2 regions of the Trichocoleus sp. Lan genome follow, and region 2 is predicted to be linked to the other one. Evidence: predicted binding sites of a transcription regulator. Region 2 holds the regulator's gene; the other holds the start of a gene.
What was found. Region 2 encodes NtcA, which controls nitrogen genes in cyanobacteria. Its sites were predicted from a motif close to TTTGTANNNNNNNNTACAAA; they were not measured.
Positions count from the first base shown of each region.

Region 1: a site for NtcA is predicted at 4,569-4,588, ahead of nirB (nitrite reductase large subunit NirB). Genes of this name have one in related genera too.

Region 1 covers NZ_JAMPKA010000005.1:78,347-89,649, forward strand. Annotated here, with positions in the region: gene NDA03_RS06250 (zinc-dependent dehydrogenase) at 1-657, opposite strand, end outside; gene NDA03_RS06255 (FAD-dependent oxidoreductase) at 764-2,692, shown strand; gene NDA03_RS06260 (hypothetical protein) at 2,829-3,035, shown strand; gene hetR (heterocyst differentiation master regulator HetR) at 3,398-4,297, shown strand; gene nirB (nitrite reductase large subunit NirB) at 4,653-7,196, shown strand; gene NDA03_RS06275 (hypothetical protein) at 7,241-7,666, shown strand; gene nirD (nitrite reductase small subunit NirD) at 7,733-8,101, shown strand; gene NDA03_RS06285 (hypothetical protein) at 8,461-8,748, opposite strand; gene NDA03_RS06290 (hypothetical protein) at 8,889-9,011, shown strand; gene NDA03_RS06295 (hypothetical protein) at 9,130-9,372, shown strand; tRNA gene NDA03_RS06300 (tRNA-Pro) at 9,402-9,475, opposite strand; gene lipA (lipoyl synthase) at 9,613-10,497, shown strand; gene NDA03_RS06310 (NAD(P)H-dependent glycerol-3-phosphate dehydrogenase) at 10,490-11,303, shown strand, end outside.
Region 2 covers NZ_JAMPKA010000003.1:140,742-152,044, reverse strand. Annotated here, with positions in the region: gene NDA03_RS03700 (pre-16S rRNA-processing nuclease YqgF) at 1-318, opposite strand, end outside; gene NDA03_RS03695 (DUF3084 domain-containing protein) at 393-1,994, opposite strand; gene ntcA (global nitrogen regulator NtcA) at 2,242-2,913, opposite strand; gene fabI (enoyl-ACP reductase FabI) at 3,293-4,069, shown strand; gene hisB (imidazoleglycerol-phosphate dehydratase HisB) at 4,223-4,867, shown strand; gene NDA03_RS03675 (WG repeat-containing protein) at 4,998-6,116, opposite strand; gene NDA03_RS03670 (hypothetical protein) at 6,333-6,734, opposite strand; partial or broken gene NDA03_RS03665 (hypothetical protein) at 6,854-7,046, opposite strand; gene crcB (fluoride efflux transporter CrcB) at 7,296-7,694, shown strand; gene mgtE (magnesium transporter) at 7,915-9,306, shown strand; gene NDA03_RS03650 (hypothetical protein) at 9,275-9,502, opposite strand; gene NDA03_RS03645 (hypothetical protein) at 9,551-9,805, opposite strand; gene NDA03_RS03640 (M20 family metallopeptidase) at 9,907-11,085, opposite strand.

The DNA.
Region 1 (11,303 bases), on a different contig from region 2:
GGGATCGAATGCAGCTTCTGCCCCCACACTCAAAGCTTTCTCGATCCGAGAAGGAATTAAGTCAGTCGCGATCGCTCTAGCTCCGAAATACTTCACCAGCATGATAAACATTAGCCCAATTGGGCCAGCACCTGTAATCAAAACGGTTTGCCCGGGAGCAACTTGGGCTTTTTTAACTGCTTTTAAACAGCAATTTGTCGGCTCCACAAAACTCGCTTGCTCAAAGCTGACATTATCCGGAATGGGAATTAATCCGCCACTGCGGACAATGTGACCGGGCACTTTCACATAATCTGCAAAACCGCCGCCGCTAGGCGTAAATCCAGCCGTGGTCGTGACGTTTTTGTAAACATCGCACATCGAGAAGTTGTCGTTGAGGCAATAGTCGCAGCGCATACAAGGAATATGGTGCATGACCACAACTCGTTGCCCAATCTGCCAGCCAGTCACTTCGCTTCCTACAGAAGTAATTACTCCAGCAGTTTCATGACCAAAAATGCGCGGTGGCTGGTAGAGAGGATAGCGAATTTTCTTGATGTCAGACTGACACAATCCCACAACCTTTACTTGTACCAGCACTTCATCGGGTGCAATTTCCGGCGTCGGCACTTCTTCGTAACTGAGCTGATTGACGCCTCTGAATACTTGTGCTTTCATGCTTTTCCTTAAACGATAAACGATGGACTTTATACTTTCGATAGCCGATTGTTTATAGCTAATTGTCTATTGTTCGCGATCGATTGTCTATTCTGAAACGGAATTGCTGATGAATGAATTAATAGAAGTAGATGTCTTGGTTGTGGGAGGCGGAACGGGAGGAACCGCAGCTGCGATACAAGCTGCCCGTCGAGGTGCCAAGACAATGCTGGTGAGTGAATTTACCTGGCTGGGGGGAATGCTCACCTCAGCGGGGGTTGCTGCCCCGGATGGTAATGAACTTGCTGCCTTTCAGACGGGGCTTTGGGGTGAGTTTTTAGGGGAATTGCGTTCTCGGCAAATGGGAGGCTTAAACAATAGTTGGGTGAGTCTGTTTAGTTACGATCCCCGGATTGGTGCCCAAATATTTGCCGATTGGGTACGAAAATTGCCAAATCTAGACTGGGTTGCGGGGCAAGTGCCCTTAGAGGTTTTGCGAACAGGCGATCGCATCCTTGGGGTTCGATTTGCCGATTTCACCGTTCAATCCAAAATCACCCTAGATGGCACCGAACTGGGAGACTTGTTGCCTCTAGCATCTGTGCCCTACCGCTGGGGATGGGAATTGCAATCGGAGTTTGGAGAACCCAGTGCGCCTGTTTCTCACAATGAATTGACTCAGCGATACCCAGTGCAGGCTCCCACTTGGGTGGCAATTATGCAAGATTTTGGTGAGGAAGCAAGTGCGCCGGAAATTCCCCCTCCTCCTTCATCTTTTATCCTTCCTCCTTCATCCTTCCAAGGTAGCTGGGATCTCTACGGTTGGGAGAAGTTTCTCAATTATGGGCGTTTACCAGGGAATCTTTTCATGATCAACTGGCCCCTGTGCGGCAATGACTATGGGGAAGGAGTGGGACGTCTGATAGAGTCGGAGGCGGCGTGGCATCAATTTCTTCAAGAGAGTCTGTGGCACACTCAAAGCTTTGTCCGCTTTATTCAAACTAAGCTGGGGCGGCGTTACGGCTTAGCAACTCAAATCTTTCCCTCACGCTTGACTCCCAAACTCAATCAAAACTCAATCAAAACTCAAAACTCTCTCGGTGGAGGTGGTTACGCTCTACACCCTTACTTTCGAGAGAGCAGACGCCTTGTGGGACTCGCGACCGTGCGAGAGCAGGATATCTTGCCAGTGGCGGGGGGAAGGGTCGCACCAATATCTGTGGATGCGGCTGGGGAGGTGAATGCGATCGCCCTCGGCAACTACCCCAACGACCACCATTACCCTAACTACAACTTTCTTGTTAAACCAAAATCAATTCGCTGGGGTGGACGCTGGACTGGCACTCCTTTCACCCTTCCCTACACTTGTCTAATTCCAGAGTCTGTGGATGGACTGCTGGTTTGCGAAAAAAATATCTCCGTCTCCCATATTGCCAACGGTTCCACCCGGTTACAGCCCATCGTCATGAATATTGGTCAGGCGGCGGGAATGGCGGCGGCGCTTTGCGTGCAGCGAAGTTGTCAACCCAGAGATTTACCTGTCCGAGTCCTGCAAGAAGCATTGTTACAAGATGAGCGATCGCCAGCAGCAATTTTCCCTCTGTTCAATTTACCGCGCGATCGCGCCGACTGGCTGCACAGGCAACGGGATTACTTAAATCGTTCTGACACCTATCCCTCTGATGGCAACTGCCCTTACCTCGAACCCCAGACGCCACAGAATTCAAAATATATAGGCAATCCCTTACCCTTTACAAAACAGAGAGATGGGGAAGAGGTTGGGGGAAGCCTTGAAGAATCCGCTTCAAACTCAGCACTCTTCTGTGGTGTATTCAATCGCCATGCCGAGCAAGATTACACCTTTACTTTAAAGGAGCCAGCTGCTGGGGAAGCGCAAACCTGGATAGCGATCGCCTTGCGCCCAGAAGTAGACCAGGAACTCCAAACCTGTCCCGATCGGCAGATGCTCTCTGTGCGGGGGTATCTCAATCAATCGGGCAAATGGTTGATTGTGGAAAAAATTATTGCTCCTGGGAGCGATCGCACCCATTTTTGAGCCTTAGGCATCGTACCTCTAACCTCAAAAAAAAGCAGAACTCGATCGGAATCAACTAAGCTCTAACCGAAGTTTTTCCTGGTTGACGATCAAGAACTCCGTATCAGGGACTATAACCCTGACACGGACATCTGCTATGCGCCCTTACACCTCTATCATGTTGTTGAGCTTACTATCAATCTCTTTAGGTAATTTCTTAGGGATCGAGTCCACCTCTGCCCAGCAACTGCCATCCACGTCTTCCGAGCTAGCTGTATCGATGAAACGTGGGAACGAACCGTCTCCGGATAAAGGAACCGGACGCCGAGATGCGTTTTCGCCCGAATATATCTCTATCGTCTAGAATTATCCTCTATCTAGCCAAATCCGAACAAGTCATCGATCCGCTTTTCACCTTGCGCCTGAGGTCGATGAAAGCCTATCTGAAGGCAGCAAACTAAGCTCTAGCAGGTTTGTGCCGCTGTACTTGGGGCACTATTTTTCTGATTTTGTCTGTCACGGAGAATTTATTCCCTGACAAAAGCTATATATTAGGCCGTCCTTTTCTATAATTAGAGATTATTTACGTTCATGCTATCGGGGTGCCTAGAGTTCAATAGTTTCAGCGAGTGAATTGAACTCACTGCGAATGTGGAAACATAAGCTTTTCACCATTTTCACCAAGGAACCAGTGTTTTGTCCCCTTGCGATGCGATCACCCCTGATATGAGCAACGACCTGGATCTGATCAAAAGCCTTAGCCCCGGTGCGATGGATCAGATCATGTTTTATCTGGCCTTTAGTGCGATGAGAACCGGCGGGCACCGACACGGAGCCTTCCTGGATGCTGCTGCCACGGCAGCAAAGTGTGCGATTTACATGACTTATTTGGAGCAGGGTCAAAATATCCGGATGACGGGGCACCTGCACCACATTGAGCCGAAGCGAGTCAAAGTCATTGTAGAGGAAGTTCGGCAAGCGCTGACCGAAGGGAAACTGCTGAAGATGCTGGGTTCCCAAGAACCTCGGTATTTAATTCAGTTTCCCTATGTTTGGATGGAGCAGTTTCCGTGGCAACCGGGGCGATCGCGCATCTATAGCACCAACTTAACCGCTGACGAAAAGCGATATCTTGAGGAAAAACTGCCGAATAATCTGCCGGATGCCCAGCTAATCAACGCTTTTCAGTTTCTAGAATTAATTGAATTTCTCCACAGTCGGTCGCAGGAAGACTTGCCAGAAGAACGCCGCATTCCTCTAAGCGAAGCATTTGCCGAACACATCAAGCGGCGCTTAATCTATTCCGGTACGGTGACGCGAATTGATTCTCCTTGGGGATTGCCCTTCTACGCCCTCACCCGTGCTTCCTACTCACCCGCTGAGGACGAAGAACGCACCTACATCATGATTGAGGATACCGCCCGCTACTTCCGACTGATGAAAGATTGGGCAGACCGACAGCTAAATGTGATGCGGATACTAGAGGAACTCGATATTCCACCGGATCGCATTGAGGCAGCCATGCAAGAACTGGATATGGTCATTCGGGATTGGGCAGATAAATATCACCGCGCCGACGGTCAGCCAGTGCTTCTACAAATGGTTTTTGGTCCAAAAGAAGAATAAAACTTAAGTCACATTTTCGTTGAGCAGGGTGGGCATTGCCCACCCTGCTTCAGTTAGAAGCTACATCGGTAAAATTTTTGCCTTAAGTCGGGGAAAAATTAACTTAGCTTTGTGTAGGCATTGCCCCAATAGTTTGATGCTGAATGCGCGGTTCTACAAACAAATTTGAAATGAGTATCGCTGCTCAGTTGACCCACATTGGTATAAAGTTTTTCCTCCTCATGCAAAAACACAATCGGGATCATTCGCACACTGCATAGCCAAACAGTTTAGTGTAACAATTTTTACAAACTTACTTTGAAATCTTTTATACGACTAATTAAGAAGATTGTAAAAATAGGCGTTATAAAACTGCATGACCGGCAAAAAGAATCTTATTGTTATTGGCAACGGTATGGTAGGACACAAGTTTCTAGAACTGATGATCGCCAAGGGAGCGGCGCAGGAATGGAACTTGATCGCATTTTGCGAAGAGCCGCGTGTTGCTTACGATCGGGTTAATTTGAGTGGCTTCTTTTCGGGCAAAACTGCGGCAGATTTATCATTAGTTCAACCAGGTTTGTACCAAGAAAACGGAGTTGAGATTCATATCGGTGATAAGGCAGTTGCGATTAACCGGGAAGAAAAAACAGTTACATCAGCGAATGGTATAACAATCGCCTATGACAAAATTGTTCTAGCAACAGGCTCCTATCCTTTTGTACCGCCAATTAAAGGGAATGATGCGAAAGGTAATTTTGTCTACCGGACAATAGATGACCTTGAGGCAATGTCATCCTATGCAAAAAATTGCCAAACTGGTGTCGTCGTTGGGGGTGGATTATTAGGTTTGGAATGTGCGAACGCTCTCAAAAATATGGGTTTAAAAACCCATGTTGTTGAGTTCGCACCCAGATTAATGCCACTACAAATTGATGATGTCGGTGGCAGCATCCTTCGCAACAAGATAGAAGAACTTGGGGTTTCAATTCATACCAGTAAATCTACAACGGAAATTGTCAGCATTGATGGCAAGGTTACTAAAATGACCTTTGCTGATGGTGAAGAGTTAGAGACAGATATGATTGTCTTTTCTGCGGGAATCCGCCCTCGCGATGAAATCGCGAGAGGATGTGGATTAGCAGTAGGCGATCGCGGCGGGATCGTTATCAACGATTCTTGCCAAACTTCAGATCCAAATATTTATGCCATTGGAGAATGCGCCCTCTATCAAAATCGTATCTACGGCTTAGTCGCTCCTGGCTATACAATGGCAAGCGTAGCGGCAGATATCCTGAGCAAAACAGGGACGAGCAGCTTTACCGGCGCGGATATGTCCACCAAACTCAAACTGTTGGGAGTGGATGTTGCCAGTTTCGGGGATGCCTTTGCCAAATCTCCCGGCGCTAAAGAAATTTCCGTTACTGATACCATCCAGGGTGTTTACAAAAAACTGGTTTTAAATGAAGATGGTAGCCATCTTTTAGGTGGAATTCTGGTAGGAGATGCTTCAGCTTACGGTACGCTGCTGCAATTTGTGCAGAATGCGATCGCCCTCCCGCCTCATCCAGAAGATTTGCTGATGCCACCCCGCGAAGGCAAGTCTGCCACAGTCGGTATGGGTGTGGAGAGTTTACCAGATACTGCCCAAATTTGCTCTTGCAATAATGTTAGCAAAGAGCAAATTTGTAGTGCCATCCAAGAAGGGCAACTCACTGATATTGCCAGTGTAAAGAAATGCACCCAAGCCGGCACAGGTTGCGGCGGTTGCGTGCCACTGGTAACTGATATCCTCAAAGCTGAGATGAAGAAAGCGGGGATAGAGGTAAAAAATCATCTCTGCGAACACTTCGCCTATTCCCGTCAGGAACTTTATCACTTGGTGCGTTCTCAAAAAATCCTGACTTTTGAAGATTTAATTCAAAAACATGGAAAAGGGAAGGGGTGTGAAATTTGTAAGCCTGCTGTAGCTTCTATTCTCGCTTCAACGTGGAACGAGTATATTTTAGAAATGCCGCATGTGGGGTTGCAGGATACCAATGATTATTACCTGGCAAACATTCAGAAGGATGGAACTTATTCAGTAATCCCCAGAGTTCCCGGTGGTGAACTAACACCAGATCAGCTGATTGTGTTGGGAGAAGTTGCTAAAGATTTTGGTCTTTATACCAAAATTACAGGTGGACAACGGATCGATTTATTAGGTGCGCGGGTAGATCAATTACCCCAAATTTGGCAGCGACTGATAGATGCTGGATTTGAATCGGGACACGCTTATGGGAAGGCACTCCGCACGGTCAAATCTTGTGTAGGTAGCACCTGGTGCCGCTTTGGGGTTCAGGATTCAACCACTTTGGCGATTGAGATCGAACTGCGATATCGAGGCTTGCGATCGCCCCACAAATTAAAATCAGCTGTATCGGGTTGTACCCGCGAATGTGCCGAGGCTCAAAGCAAGGACTTTGGCATTATCGCAACTGAAAATGGCTGGAATTTATATGTATGTGGCAACGGAGGAATGAAGCCACAACACGCAGTTTTGTTAGCAACAGATATTGACAAGGAAACGCTGATTAAATATTTGGATCGGTTCTTGATGTTCTATATTCGCACCGCGAATCGACTAGAACGCACTGCAACTTGGTTCAATAAGCTGGAAGGAGGCATCGAGTACCTGAAGCAGGTAGTTATTGAAGATTCTCTGGGCATTTGTGCTGAATTAGAATCAGAAATGCAGCATCTTGTCAATACCTATCAGTGTGAGTGGAAAGCCACAATTGAAGATCCAGAAAAAGTGAAGCGATTCCGTCACTTTGTCAATTCTGACCAACCCGATCCTGGTTTAGTTCATGTAGAGGAACGGGGGCAAAAACGTCCAGCTTATGACCACGAGAAGGTTTTAGTTGGTATTTCCGAATAAGCTGACTGTTGCTCTGGTGCATTACCTACAGTTTAAAAAAACTGATGTTATTTCAAGTAGGAAAAACATACACACGCTATCAAATTCATTCTGCATTGGGTGGAGAACTCCAAACTTATCTTCCTCAGCGTGCTGGAAAGATTGTGTGTGGATGTTTTAAGCCTACCCTGGACTCAAAAGCTCCTGATGAAGTTTTGGTAGAAGATTCACCAAAAGTAAAACAGAAAGCTGAGATACTCTGCCAACAAGGAGGTGCTATTCCAGTGTTCCTCAAGCTACATCGAGCTAGGTGGAAGTATATAGGAATGTTTCGTGTCAAGAAACATTCCGTTGACCTAGAAGAAATTAGGCGTAAGCAGCAGGAATCAGGCAGAAATAACATTGCAGCCGTGCTGTATTTGGAACCTGTGTTAAGCGAACTATGCAGTACGGTTCAAATAACCAAAGAGCGAGTTTTTGAGTTAGTTTGACTTGCTGCAATGTGTTGAATTTTTCAAGCTAGGCTACACCAATCCGTTAATCAATAGGAAAAGAAAATGGTTCAAGCATTACCGATTCGTCAGACAATTTCTACATGGGTTGATATTTGTCCGCTGTCAGCGATCGCGCCCAACACTGGAGTTTGTGCTTTAGTTGAAGATAAACAGGTGGCGATTTTCCGTGTGGGACAAGAAACTGATGTATTTGCGCTAGGCAATTACGATCCCTTTAGTAAAGCCTTTGTCCTATCGCGGGGAATTTTAGGCGATCGCAATGGTATTCCCAAAGTTGCATCCCCCATCTACAAGCAAAATTTTAACTTGCTGACCGGAGAATGCTTAGACGACGAAACCGTAAGCGTTCCTACTTTTCCTGTAAGAGTGGTGGAAGATAAAGTACAAGTAGCTATTAGCGAAGTGTCATAAGGTTTCAAGTACAAAATTTGGCAGCTACTTGAAAAGTTTAGTTGCTTGTTAAATGTCGCGATTTGCATTGACATCACACATAGCACTTTCCTTGCCAACCGCTGATATAAAGCACGGTTGGCAATTTCGTCTTGGGGGAGCGATCGCTACGCTAAATCTATCGCTACGCTAAATCTTGAAGTTGCCTCGATAACTTGCCTCTGATCATTTAGGTTAGGACTACGGTGGTGTACCTCGTATACCGAGTCTAGAAAGTTCGGAGCCATAGCGTTGGTAAAATCGCCATAACAACTATTGAGAGGCTATTAAGTGTCCCAAACTCTACGAGCAGCAGACTCTAAGACGAGACTTTTATACATCTAAACAATTTCTTCAGCTATTTCTCTTGCTTTTTCATCACTCATCACCTTAAGAGTTGTTTCTATTTGACCATCATCTATCAACTCTTCTGTGATCTTGCTGAGCTTTTCTTCAAGCTCTTTTTTCAATTCCTCTGAAATTACTGTTAAAAGCTTATTGGGTTGAATTAGCCTTAATTGATCGATATAGGCAGAAGCAAGTCTCTCCTGCAAACTGCCTAAACCCGAGGCTAGTAGTATAACAGAATAAAAAAGCTTTTCATCTATAAACTTAAGAGATTGCATCATGATGCATTTCCTTTTTTTAGTTATAGCAGAGGTTTAACCAATTGCAAAGCTAACATCTTCAAGGCTTCTAGGTTAGGTAATCAGACACGCGATTGCATAGTTTTATTTTAAAGATGGTGTAAGATCGCTTCCCTCATTTAGTGTCCCTGCCTACGCCTAAAAAATCACATCTAGCCATAGCAAAATTGCTGACAGACAACGGGGCAAAGATGCGATCGCACCCCATCGCACTCCATCGGCAAAGTGCGATCGCTCTCAACTGAGTCTAAGCCTTCAGGCTGATGTATAGCGGCAATAAAATTTCAACACTTGAGACATAACTGACAGAAAAAATCTGTAGTTATGAAATCTCATTTGTGCCTTATAGCCCGAGGAAAAACAATGTTTTCAAATCGACCAAAGCACGTTGATGCTGTCGGCGCTGACAACACTGGCAGCGGGTTTCTCACCCCTGATGCTGGCCCCGATACCGCACGTGCCGATTATTCTGAGGAATCGGATCTAAATGACGCAACTCATGATTATGACAACGTTGATGAACTTGTTCCCGATACCTCTGTTGAGGAGTCTAGGGGTAACGTTGTCGATCGTCAAATGAGAATTATTGGACGCACTTCAGGATGACATCGCAAGTGTCATTCAAAAAATCAAAATCGGGATGACAGGATTTGAACCTGCGACCCCCTCGTCCCGAACGAGGTGCGCTACCAAGCTGCGCTACATCCCGTTGTCATAAGTGACAAACTAGATCCACAATATCACGCCAAATCCCAAATCACCAACCCACTCCACCAGAAATTAATTCACTGAGTCCGTTGCTTGCTACGATAAACTCTGTATGACTGAAAGTGGAAAAAGCGGGTTGTGGCTGTTAAACCAGATTGGTTGCGCGTCAAAGCGCCTCAGGGGGAGCGGGTCGGTAGTGTTAAAGAAATTCTGCGGGATTTGGGGCTGAATACTGTTTGTGAGGAAGCCTCTTGCCCCAACATTGGCGAGTGTTTCCAAGCCGGTACAGCGACATTTTTAATTATGGGGCCAGCCTGCACGCGGGCTTGTCCCTATTGCGATATCGACTTTGAGAAGAAGCCCAAAGCGCTTGATCCCACGGAACCAGAAAACTTGGCGGAGGCAGTTAGACGGCTCCGACTGAATCATGTCGTAATTACCTCAGTGAACCGGGATGATTTGCCGGATGGCGGTGCGTCTCAGTTTGTGCGCTGCATTCAAGCGGTTCGCGCCATCTCACCGAAGACGACAATTGAGGTATTGATTCCTGACTTGTGCGGCAACTGGAAGGCACTCGAAACGATCCTCCAGGCAGCTCCAGAAGTGCTAAACCACAATACAGAAACGGTTCCCAGTCTTTACCGGCGGGTGCGTCCTCAAGGAAATTATCAGCGATCGCTCGAACTACTACATCGAACCCGCGAGTTAGCCCCTTGGGTTTACACAAAATCTGGTTTGATGGTAGGGCTGGGAGAAACTGACGCCGAAATCCGGCAGGTAATGCAAGATTTACGAGATGTCGATTGCGATATTTTGACGATTGGGCAATATCTCCAACCCTCCCAAAAACATTTGAAAGTCGATGGCTTTGTCACACCTGCTCAGTTTGATGCTTGGAGACAGTTTGGCGAGTCGCTGGGTTTCCTGCAAATCGTCTCCTCTCCCCTGACTCGGAGTTCTTATCATGCCGAACAGGTGCGGGAATTGATGGAACGCTATCCTCGATTCAAGAGTTATGAGTGACCAGAACTCCTCTAACTCAATCAAAACGATTCCCTTGAGGGAAGCGAAAGGTCAAAACTCAAAACTCACCATAGCGATTCTTGGATCGGGCGCTTGGGGTACGACCCTTGCCTCTCTCGCATCTCAGAACGGTCATCACGTCCGTGTGTGGTCACGTCAGTCTTCCCTATGCTTAGAGGCAGTTCTAGAGAATGCTGAAATTGTTTTATCCGCCATCTCGATGAAAGGTGTCGGCGAGGTTGCGGCGAATGTACAAAAGGCTGTCTCTTCTAAGCCAATTTTCGTCACCGCTACCAAAGGATTAGATCCTGTCACTACCTGCACCCCTTCACAAATATGGCAGGCGGCATTTCCGACTCGCCCAGTGGTCGTTCTATCGGGGCCAAATCTTGCTAAAGAAATTCAACAAGGATTGCCAGCTGCTACGGTGGTAGCCAGCCGGGATGCTGCCGCTGCCTCGTCGGTGCAAGCGGTGTTTTCGTCCCCCAGTTTTCGGGTTTATACCAATGCTGATCCTTTGGGAGTGGAACTCGGCGGAACGCTAAAAAACGTGATGGCGATCGCTGCCGGTACTTGTGATGGTTTGCAACTGGGAACGAATGCCAAAGCCGCTTTGTTAACCCGTGGTCTCACTGAAATCATCCGCATCGGCAACTGCTGGGGGGCACAACCTGAAACGTTTTATGGATTGTCAGGACTTGGTGACTTACTCGCCACCTGCAACAGCAGTCTCAGTCGCAATTATCAGGTTGGTTACAGGTTGGCTCAAGGTAAGACACTCTCCGAAGTTTTAACCGAGCTGGAAG
Region 2 (11,303 bases):
ACCTTGGGGAATCAGGCGTCCTAAACCTTGGGGAGGGTACATTTGCCAATAGCGATCGCGTGCTTCCAATGTACTGTAGCGCTCATCTACCAGGACAATCGGCACCGACGTTGGAAATTGCTGAAGTTTCTTTTTCCAACTTTTGGAAGTGGTTTGATCGCCCATCACCAAAGTATCAATCGGGTACTCTTCACATAAGTCAAGGATCGTTGCGATCGCTGCTTCTGCCGGTACAACCTCGTGGTAATGCAGAGAATTGTCTTTCCCCACTACGGCTAAACCACACTTATCGCGCCCTGGATCGAACCCTAAAATCATCTGAATTGGCTAATTGCTAATTTACGAATGGTTAATTGCCATTAGTCATCATCTCATCACTCATGACTAATAAATTACATCCTCACCACAACTTCTCCGTCTTCAACTGCCTCCAAATTTAATTTCATGGGTCCGGCAATATAGGCGTCCTCTGCCACGACCGCTTTCAGAGAAATCGGCTTATTGTGCTTTTTCAACTGCTCGATAAACCGAATCAAGCTAACAATTCGATTGTCGCCAACCTGAACTGTATCTCCTAAAATCCCCGCGCGAGTGGCTCGGAACTGGGATGCTCCAAGCAGCAGGTCAATCCGCTGCCGAATTTGTTGGTCGGTCATGTTTGAAGGATCGGCAGATGTCGTTGCTACGACTTCACCAGTGCGGAATACAACTTGATTGGGTGCGGCGTCTGCAAAGACTTGTACCTGCTTTTCTCCCTGGACATAGTTACCAGCCGAAAAAACTCGGACTACATAGTTTCGACCATCCTGAATCTGGTTGATCAGTTGCTCGACCTGTGCCTCTGTAATTTGCACGACCCGTTCGTTCGCCACCTTGTTGAGACCGGGTTGGGTCGCTTTAATCGCTGTCCGATTCGCTTCCCGTAATAGCTGCTCAATGACCTGTCGGGCTGCGGCTGGCTCGACAATACGAAAAACGCCAGCCGCCAGAACCTGACCGCGCAGCAGTGCCAGACTACCCTGACGCAAAGTTTGATAAGACTGGTAATACTGTTCTAAGGTTGCCACTTCCTGCTCTAGGGAAGCTTGTTGTTTTTCGAGTTCTTTAAGGCGATTTTCTCGCTGGGCAATCACCTCATCTCGTTGAGAAATTTTGTTGTCAAGTAGAGATAAGGCTTTGTCTCGCTGGGCAATTTGCTCATCGCGATCGCTCAGGCTCTTCCGAAAGGCAGCAAGTTTCTCATCAAGTTCGACAAGGGCTTGATCCCGCTTGAGAATTTGCTCATCGCGTTGGCTAATTGCTCGGTCTTGCTGGGCAATTTTTTGGTCGCGCTGAGTCACTTTCGCTTTGAATTCAGTAATTTCAGCTCTGACTTGATTTCGCTGCTGGAGGAGTTCTTGGCGTTCTGCTTGAAGTTGTTGGATTTCGGAACGTAGCGTCTTGGCTTGCCCTGAGACAGATGTAAGCTGTTTTTGGGTTTGCTGAAAGCTGCTGGCAACCCGGGTCAGTTCGCTTTGAGTCTGATTTAGTTGCGCCTCCGTCTGGCCTTGTTTAGCCAGCGCAGCTGCCAAAGATCGATTAATCGCATCTAAGCGCTGCTGAGCGACAGATTGCTGGGTGCGAGCTTGAGCGAGTTCCTTCTCTACTTGCTCTTTTTGGGCGGCGGTTTTAGCAAGTTCGCTTTCGGTTTTCCGTTTCTGCTCGTTCGCTTTAGCAATATCCTTACTTGCTGTCTTGAGTTTTTTCTGCACTTCTTGGAGTCTAAAAACTCCAATCCGCAATTGTTCGCTGGTCGCGAAGATGATTGTTAGTGTTGAGGCAGAAATCGTTAGCCCTGTCAGAATCGTTACCAAAACAGCTGTTTTGCGGGGACGCAGATTGAACAACGACAGGCGTGCTTTTCCCACGCGCGTGCCAATGCGATCGCCTACCGTTGCGATGACGCTTCCCAACACTAAAATAGACAAAATCAGGAAGAGCGCACTGTCGGTCATTGTCTGCTACAGTCATTCCAGTTACAGCCTATCGCATCGCAGGCTAGAGAAAGGGTTAACAGGAATTAAAGATCGAAGGTGAAATCGGAAAGGTTAAAGGTTGGAAGGTTGAAAACTATCCGCTTAAAACCTGACACCTTTTAACTCAACTCCCGACTAAATGTTAAAACTGGATAACCTGCTCGCGCTACCATGCCGTTTTAACCAACAACCTAACCTACAACCTGACGAGAGCCTCTAGCTGTTTTCAAGTAAACTGCTGACTCAGTGTAACTGGGTTGTGTACCGTAATTTTTTTCTTGTGGATAGAAATCATTTTTTCCTCCCGCAAATCTCCCAGTAAGCGGGTGACAGTTACCCTGGTGGAGCCGATTGCTTCTGCGATCGCTTGATGAGAAAGCTTCAGATCGATCGTAATTCCATTGGCGGTAGGAACGCCAAAATCACGGCACAGAATCAATAGAAAACTCACCAAGCGCGATCCCATATCTCGGTGAGCTAATGTCTCAATCATCATTTCTGTTTGCAAAATGCGCGAAGAAAGCCCTCGCAGCATCAACATCGATAGCTCCGGATTATCCTTGAGCGATTGCTCTACCTGATCGATCGGTGCCGAAAGCAGCTCCACTGGCGTAAATGCTACAGCGTGATAAAACCGATCCGAACGATGCCCTGTAATTAAGGACAGTACTCCAAAAACGCTGTTTTCTCGCAGCAGCGCCACGGTAATTTCTTCCCCAGCTTCATACACGCGAGACAGCTTTACTGCACCTTTGAGCAAAAAGTATACCCGTTCAGCCGGGTCTCCTGGGAAAAAGATCGTCTTGCCCCGCTCAAAAGTTTCCACCACGGGTGGAAACGCCCCACCTCCCAGTTGACGGAACACAGCTGCTAGCGGTCTATCTTGCGTCACTGCCACTTCCTTTTTCCTAAATGCTGCCCTACAGACTTCTGCAACTTTCTGTCGGAGGAACTTTAACCATAGCAAAACAACTATGAGAGTTTTCTGACATTAGACACAGATAAACTGACTTCCAAGCGGTTTTTGTGCTATTTGATACAAAATTTTAAAGTAGTTTCCCCGGCTACCTTCTTTAGTTCTCTCCCTGCTCAAGGCAAGTAAGATTATGACGGAAAATGTTGATATCTTGACAGTATCTGCGCTATCGGGTGGGATGCATGGTGAGTAAGGAGGCACGCTCCTTACCCGTACTAGACAGCCTTGCTCCGGGCGATCGCGATCTTGAATACTCCCCTAAATCGGATATCCTCTAATATTGCCTTCAAAATCGACATTTATGCTAGATTTAACCGGAAAAAACGCCCTTGTCACCGGCATTGCCAACAATCGATCGATCGCCTGGGGGATTGCTCAGCAACTGCACCAAGCGGGTGCGAATCTAGGAGTGACTTACCTGCCAGACGACCGAGGCCGCTTTGAAAAAAAAGTGGCAGAGTTGGTAGAACCCCTCAACCCCAGCTTATTTTTACCCTGCGATGTCCAGAATGAGACCCAAATTCAGTCTACATTTGACGCCATCCGCGATAAGTGGGGCAAGCTAGACATCCTGATCCATTGTCTTGCTTTTGCGAACAAGGAAGATTTATCAGGTGATTTTAGCAACACTACCCGCGCTGGCTTCACCCAAGCTCTAGAAATTAGTACCTATTCTCTGGTGCAACTTGCTGGGTCAGCAAAACCACTGATGACAGAAGGTGGCAGCATTGTCACGCTGACTTATCTAGGCGGCGTTAAGGTGATCCCCAACTACAACGTCATGGGAATTGCCAAGTCTGGATTGGAAATGAGTGTCCGTTACCTGGCATCTGAATTAGGTCCACAGAATATTCGCGTGAATGCAATTTCGGCAGGTCCCATCCGCACTTTGGCATCGTCGGCGGTAGGTGGCATCCTGGATATGATCCATCACGTTGAGGAAGTAGCACCGCTGCGACGCACTGTAACTCAGAAAGAAGTGGGAAATGCGGCTGCTTTCTTGTGTAGCGATTTGGCAAGTGGCATTACAGGTCAGGTGCTGTATGTCGATGCGGGATACGAGATTATGGGGATGTAAAAAGAATCAAACATTAAAAATTAAAAATTAAAAAGCAAAGATTCTGCTAATTTTTAATTTTTAATTTTGCATTTTTAAGGCTTTCGCGTCTCCCAGATGCTCAGTAACGTAGGATAATAAACTTAACTTTATTTTCTTGAGTGAGCATCTGCGATGCAGGCACGCGATCGCCAATTTACACCTTCTCCAAGCATTGAACAGCTTTTGTCTCCTCGCATGGCAAGGGTTCCCCGCAAGACGGGCGAAACGGATGTCATCGTCACCGTCAAATTAGACGGGAATGGCACTTGCAATGCCAAAACCGGCATTCCGTTTTTAGACCATATGCTGCATCAAATCGCCTCTCACAGCCTGATTGATTTGGATGTAGCCGCGACGGGAGACTTGGAAATTGATGACCACCATACCAATGAAGATGTGGGAATTACCCTAGGAATGGCGTTGCATCAAGCACTGGGCGATCGCAAAGGAATTGTCCGATTTGGGAATTTCCTCGCCCCTCTCGATGAAGCGTTGGTTCAGGTAGCGTTAGATTTTTCCGGACGTCCTCATCTGAGTTATGGCTTAGAGATTCCCACTCAGCGAGTCGGGACTTATGACACCCAGCTGGTGCGGGAATTTTTTGTGGCGTTGGTCAATCACAGCCAGATGACGCTGCACATTCGCCAACTAGATGGAATTAATTCGCACCACATTATTGAAGCGACGTTCAAAGCGTTTGCGCGATCGCTCCGCATGGCAATCGAAGTTGATCCCCGTCGTGGCGGTACGATCCCCAGTTCTAAAGGCGTGTTATAGGTTTCCTTGCAAATACACTCCGATAAAGGCAACGAGAGCCGGGGAAATCCTCACCAGGCTCTCGCTTCATTCTGCTGAAGTTTCCGCGACCACTGACTCTCAATTCTTCTATGTCTTCAGAAATGAGAACTTATGGAAGAGGTTTGCGGATATAGCCATATTTATTGCCAATCTTAACTTTTGCTAGCCCTTGCGAAAAAGATTGAGCGCTATCAAATTGGGGTTTAATTACGAATTTGCCACTCTTATTGATATAGCCCCATTTGTCGCCGTTCTTTACCGCTGCTAGGTCTTCTGAAAAGTTATAAATATTATCAAATTGTGGGGGAATGACAACATTGCTTGCCTTGTCAATATAGCCTACCTTAGTGTCTATCGTTATGCCCGCCAGCCCTTGAGAAAAGTCCCCAGCCCAATCAAATTGGAGTGGAATAACAAGATATCCCATTTTGTCAATATAGCCCCACTTATTATTACTGGATATCACTGCTAGTCCTTCCGAAAAAAACTTAGCTTCCTCAAATTCCAACGGAACAATAACGTCTCCCCGATTATCGATATAGCCCCATTTGTTGTCTTTTTTGACTGGCGCGAGTCCTAGGGCTGATTCAGTGCGATCGCTTATAGAAAAAGATTCAGCAACATCAAACTGGGGCTGAATGACGAAGTTGCCTTTCTTGCCGATATAGCCCCACTTTTTACCGATTTCTACCGCCGCCAGCGCTAACGCAGTACGATCGCTTATAGAAAAAGATTCAGCAATATCAAATTTTGGGTTAATTACCAAGTTGCCTTTCTTATCAATATATCCCCACTTTCCATCTATCTTTACCGCTGCCAGCCCTTGAGAAAAATTCTTAGCCAAATCATATTTTGGTTTAATGACTAAGTTGCTACTCTTATTGATATAGCCCCACTTGTTCTTTAGTTTGATAGCCGCTAACCCTTGGAAAAAAGATTCGGCATTATCAAATTGAGGTTTGATTGCGAAGTTGCCTTTATTATCAAGATAGCCCCATTGGCCGTCTATTTTGACTGCTGCTAGCTCTTCTGAAAATGAATCAGCCCAGCTAAATTTAAGCGGGATGACTATTTGCGAATTACGGGCTTGTCCCTCAGTTGCATCAAAATTAACTTGAGAAGTCCGAAAATTTGAGATGGCTTCACATCCAGAAATTAGAGCGATCGCTAATCCAAACAGAAGGCTGGCAACCGCGACAAGCAATCTGTTGTGAGTTGCAATTTTCATAAAAGTACCCTATCCAATCGCAGCCAAGATTTAAGTAATCAATATTTGTTAAGCATCTGAAGTAAACCCTGTTATTGTCAGTGAAATTCTAAAGCTTGCTGGTAATGCCTGACTAGATTAGGCTATCCGAATTTAGAATTAAAAAATTAGAAAGGCACCCAGCTAGCTGAGTGCCCCTGTTTTATATCGGCGCGTGATTACTGTTTCATTTCAACATCAAGAAGGGGTGCGAGGAGCTGTCAGGACATCCCAAGCCGCTTTAGCAGCTTCGGCAAGGCGATCGCCTAAAGTTGACACTTCCTTCACGATGGACTCCCAGTTCTTCTCTGCATCCATTTGAATGAGTTTAATCGAGTATGAAATTCGCTCTGGATCGAACAACTTATCCTGTTCAATCTTCTCCCGTGCTTGTTTCACTGCATTGAGATAGGCATCGCGAGTATATTCGGTAGCAGATTTTGTTTCTACCTGCGCCCGTTTTTTAATGGCGTCAATCAGCGCCATCGTTTCACGCTTCAAATCTTCGGATTCGCCTGCCATATTTTCATCAACGATAGCCTTTGTCTCCGGGCTAACTGTTATGGCGGTTTCTGTATTATTAGGGACTTCTGTATTCATGGCTACATCTCATGAGTAGAGTTTTGAGTGAAAAAGATTAGCTTTTAGTAAGGTTCGGCTACTAATTTCACAAACCGGAAAATTGAAGAAATGCTAGTACAGCCAATAAATCATCAGCGGTAGCTAACTATTGGGGCAAGAAACGCGATCGCACGACCAATTGTGACAGCAACGGCTTGAGTTAACGTGTCGCGATTGTAGATATGGTAGAGTTCGTAAGTTCGTCACAGCTACTAAAGCAATCCCTACCAAGGCACCTGTCCAACCACCAATGAACCAGTAGCTGACGGTAATGATTGGCGCACTAAACAGACCTAATTAGGCAACGGTTTTAAACTGATTCACTCCGCTTGCTCTCGTTGAAGGCATCTGCTTAAATAAAGGGCTATATCAGAAATAGCATTTCTGTAGTATATTTCCTTCAGCCTATCGGTATAATTTCAGAGGGTTAAGGCAAAAAGCGATAGCAAAGGTACGGGTTAACAAACCTAACCTCCTATAAGAAATCGCTGGATTGGAGACCCTTCATTCCCCAGTCCGAGAGTCTAATTTTCAAGTTAAATGCTCCAAGACCCCGCGATTCGTCATCCCATTGCCATCAGTTTAGGAGCGATCGCTGGAGCATTGAGTCGCTACTATCTCACCCTCTGGTTTGCCCAACGCTTCGGCACCAGCTTTCCCTACGGCACCTTTTTTATCAACCTTACAGGTTGCTTTGGGATGGGTTTTTTTGTCACTCTCGCCTTAGAACGGGTAGCGAATATTCCTCTAGATGTGCGATTGATGGTAACGACCGGCTTTTTAGGAGCTTACACAACTTTCTCCACTTATGGGTTAGAAACATCTATTCTACTGCGCGATCGCAGTTATGCCGCCGCCGGTATTTACTGGGCAGGTAGCGCCATATTTGGAATTATTAGCGTTCAGCTAGGCACGCTTCTGGCTCGGAGCGGGCGGTAGAAAAAACCCTATGGCTGCTTAGCACACACCATTCCCAGAGCCTTCAATCTCGATCCTTGGAGACTAGACTGGTGCAGGAAAAATATCAACAATTGATTAAGTAGGGCGGTTGGCTCTCATTGGTGCTGCATTTACTCTTAAATCCCACGAAAACAACCGTACCAATGCCCTTTAGACTAAAAGCAGCAACAAACTTAACACTGGATTAAGAGGGTCTACCTTGACTGACACCAATACTCCTTTCCAGACAGTCTCGCGCAGCGAACTCCGGCAGCTCGTCCGAATGCAGCTGCAAATGCTGCTTGAGGCGGAAGACCTTCAGGGGGCAAAAGCAATCCTCGTCCCGGTGCAACCGGCGGACATTGCAGAAGCCATTGAAGGGTTGCCAGAGGCGATGCAAGCGATCGCCTTTCGCTTGCTCTCCAAGGACGAGGCGATTGAAGTTTATGAATATCTCGACTCTAGCGTGCAGCAGGCGCTGATTGAGGAATTCCGGCGGCAGGAAGTTCTGGACATTGTTGATAAAATGTCCCCTGATGACCGGGCACGACTTTTTGACGAACTGCCCGCTACCGTTGTCCGTCGTCTGCTCGAACAGCTCACCCCCACCGAACGCCAAGCGACAGCTCAGTTGTTGGGTTACGAGGCTGGTACTGCTGGACGATTGATGACACCAGAGTATATCTCTTTGAAAGAAAACATGACGGTGGCGGAAACGCTGGAGCGAATTCGCAGTTTAGCCCATGCTACTGAGATTATTTATTACCTTTATATTACGGATGCTGCTCGTCACTTGTCGGGCATTTTATCCTTACGCGATTTGGTAATCGCCAATCCCGATCAGAAGATTGGGGACATTATGACCCGTGATGTAGTATGCGTTTATACCAGCGATGACCAGGAAGAAGTGGCGCGGCTGATCGGGCGCTATGACTTTCTCGCTGTCCCGGTGGTAGACCGGGAAAAGCGTTTGGTGGGCATTGTCACCGTTGATGACGTGATTGACATCATCGAACAAGAAACGACAGAGGATATTTACAAACAGGGCGGTCTCCAGTCGGGGGGCGACAATTATTTCCAGACGGATTTACTCACGGTGGCTCGCAAGCGTGTCGTCTGGTTGTTCGTCTTGCTACTAACTAATACTGTCACCGGCACGATTATCAAAGCGGAAGAGGAAATTCTTCGGCAAGTGGTATCGCTGGCGGCGTTTATTCCCTTGTTAACTGGCACTGGCGGGAATGTCGGTTCTCAATCCTCGACAGTCGTGATTCGGGGCTTAAATACCGAAGAACTTCGAGAAATGGGGCCAGCACAGGTGGTAATGCGAGAAGCGATCGCTGGGGCACTCCTGGGAGTGATGTTAGGCACCGTGGCAACGTTATGGGCTTTCTGGCTCCTAAATGGAGATTGGTCAGTCTCGCTGGCTGTAGGGATTAGTTTGGTGGCTATCTCGGTTTTGGCATCAGTTGCTGGTTCCGGTCTTCCGTTCATTTTCCGCGCTGTCGGGTTAGATCCGGCTTTGATGTCAGCACCGTTTATTACAACGGCAGTTGATGTATTGGGCGTACTGATTTACTTTAATTTGGCGCGGCTAATTTTGAAGTTGTAGAAGCAGCGAGTAACTGGGTATTCAGTTGAATCGGGAAGTCATGAGAAGGTGACATCAAATCCGCTTGAGCAACCAGTGCATTCTTGTCGGCGTAGCGTCCTGAAAGGGTATAGAACCATAATTCCTGCGGCTTCGCTTTTCCCTCGCCGCTGACAAAGAGGGTTTGGGGATGAGCTTTCAAATGATGGTGATTCAAACGAATTTGATATACGTAAAATTAAACGTTGCGGATGAAATTTCGCGTCTACAATTCTGTTGCTGTATCAGGAGCAACAATTTCCCCTTCCATACTCATTAAAGAGTCTTGATCGGTAATCAAATCACTCAACTCATGGAAAGTGACGCCCATATCTTCACAAGCTTTCTTGAGTTCTCGCTTAAAGGTGCCTAAATCCTCACCATAGCCTGACAAATGAGCCGCAGTTTCAACTCCCTGTTTTGCATTTGCTTTAGCACAATCAACCAGCTCTAAACCTTTCAGAGGTATTGGTGAGGCCATAAGTAGTTTTGAATTTTAAGTTGTATTATTTGCAGCATACTGAGATTTACTCCAGAGACTTATCCTTCTGGAGTTAGAAAATCGAGGGAATTCAAATGTTTTTAGCGATGCTGCCAATATTTACAGACAGCATAGGCGAGGGTAACGACGCCGGTAATAATGGCAGATTCATCCACCTCAAATTGGGGATGGTGCAGCGGGTAGTTTTTTCTGTCCGGGTATCCCACACCTAGTCGAAACATCGTACCAGGAGAGTGTTCCAGATACATCGAAAAGTCTTCCGCACCGAGAGAGGGTTCCAGTAAAATTTGGACGCGATCGCTTCCCCACGCTTCTTTGGCAGCTGTTTCCACCAACTGAGTCAGCGCTGAGTCATTTTGCACAGAAGGGACTCCCCGGCGATAGTTGACTTCGCAGGTAGCTCCGTAAGTTTTACAGATATTGCAGACAATTTGCTCAATCCACTGGGGTAAGGTGGCATGAGTTTCCGGATGCAGCGATCGCACAGTTCCCAATAATCGCACATGATCGGCAATCACATTTGGGGCGCGTCCGCCCTCGATTTTACCAATCGTTAGGACGACCGGGCGCAACGGGTTCTGTGTGCGGCTAATCGCTTGCTGAAGAGAAGCGATCGCTTGCGCTGCAATCCAAATTGCATCAACTGCCTCATGAGGACGCGCCCCATGCCCAGATTCGCCTTTAATAATAATCTCCAGATCGTCTGCGGCTGCTGTCAAAGCACCGTAACGAATTCCCACCGATCCCGCCGCAATAGAAGGGAAAACGTGAACGCTCATAATCGCGCTGACATTCTCCATCACTCTATCTGCAACCATCCACCCAGCACCTTGAGCGATTTCCTCTGCTGGCTGGAACAGAAAACGCACATCTCCTGGCAAGGCATCTCCGAGCTGAGATAGTATCATCGCCGTCCCTAAACCGACTGTGGTGTGGACATCGTGACCGCAGGCGTGCATAATTCCCGGAAGACGCGAGGCATAATCTAAACTGGTGCGTTCTACGATTGGCAAAGCATCCATATCAGTACGAATTGCCAGTAGTCGCTCATCGATACCTTGTCCTTTTAACTCTCCAACTACGCCAGTTTTACCCACCGCTTCTTGGACATGAAGCCCGCAGGAAGACAGCACGCCAGCAACATAAGCAGCAGTTTGGTATTCTTGACCGCTTAGTTCTGGGTGAGCGTGGATATGTCGTCGGATTTCAATCAGGCGAGGCGCTAGTTTTTCAGCAATGTCTTTAATACGAGTTAGCACGGATTTCTTAATTGAATGAACGCTTATTTCATGATAAGAGTGGTTAAAAAACTCAACTGCCCTTTAGTCATTCAATTATAAGGACTGTGAGGGATTGCTGAATAATGGGTAAATAGAAAGCAATTGCAAAATAGTTACAAAAGTAGTGATTCTAAGCCTTGACAAAAACAGGGCAGAGGCTATAGGGAGCTAGTTGGACGTGATGCGATCGCTACCGG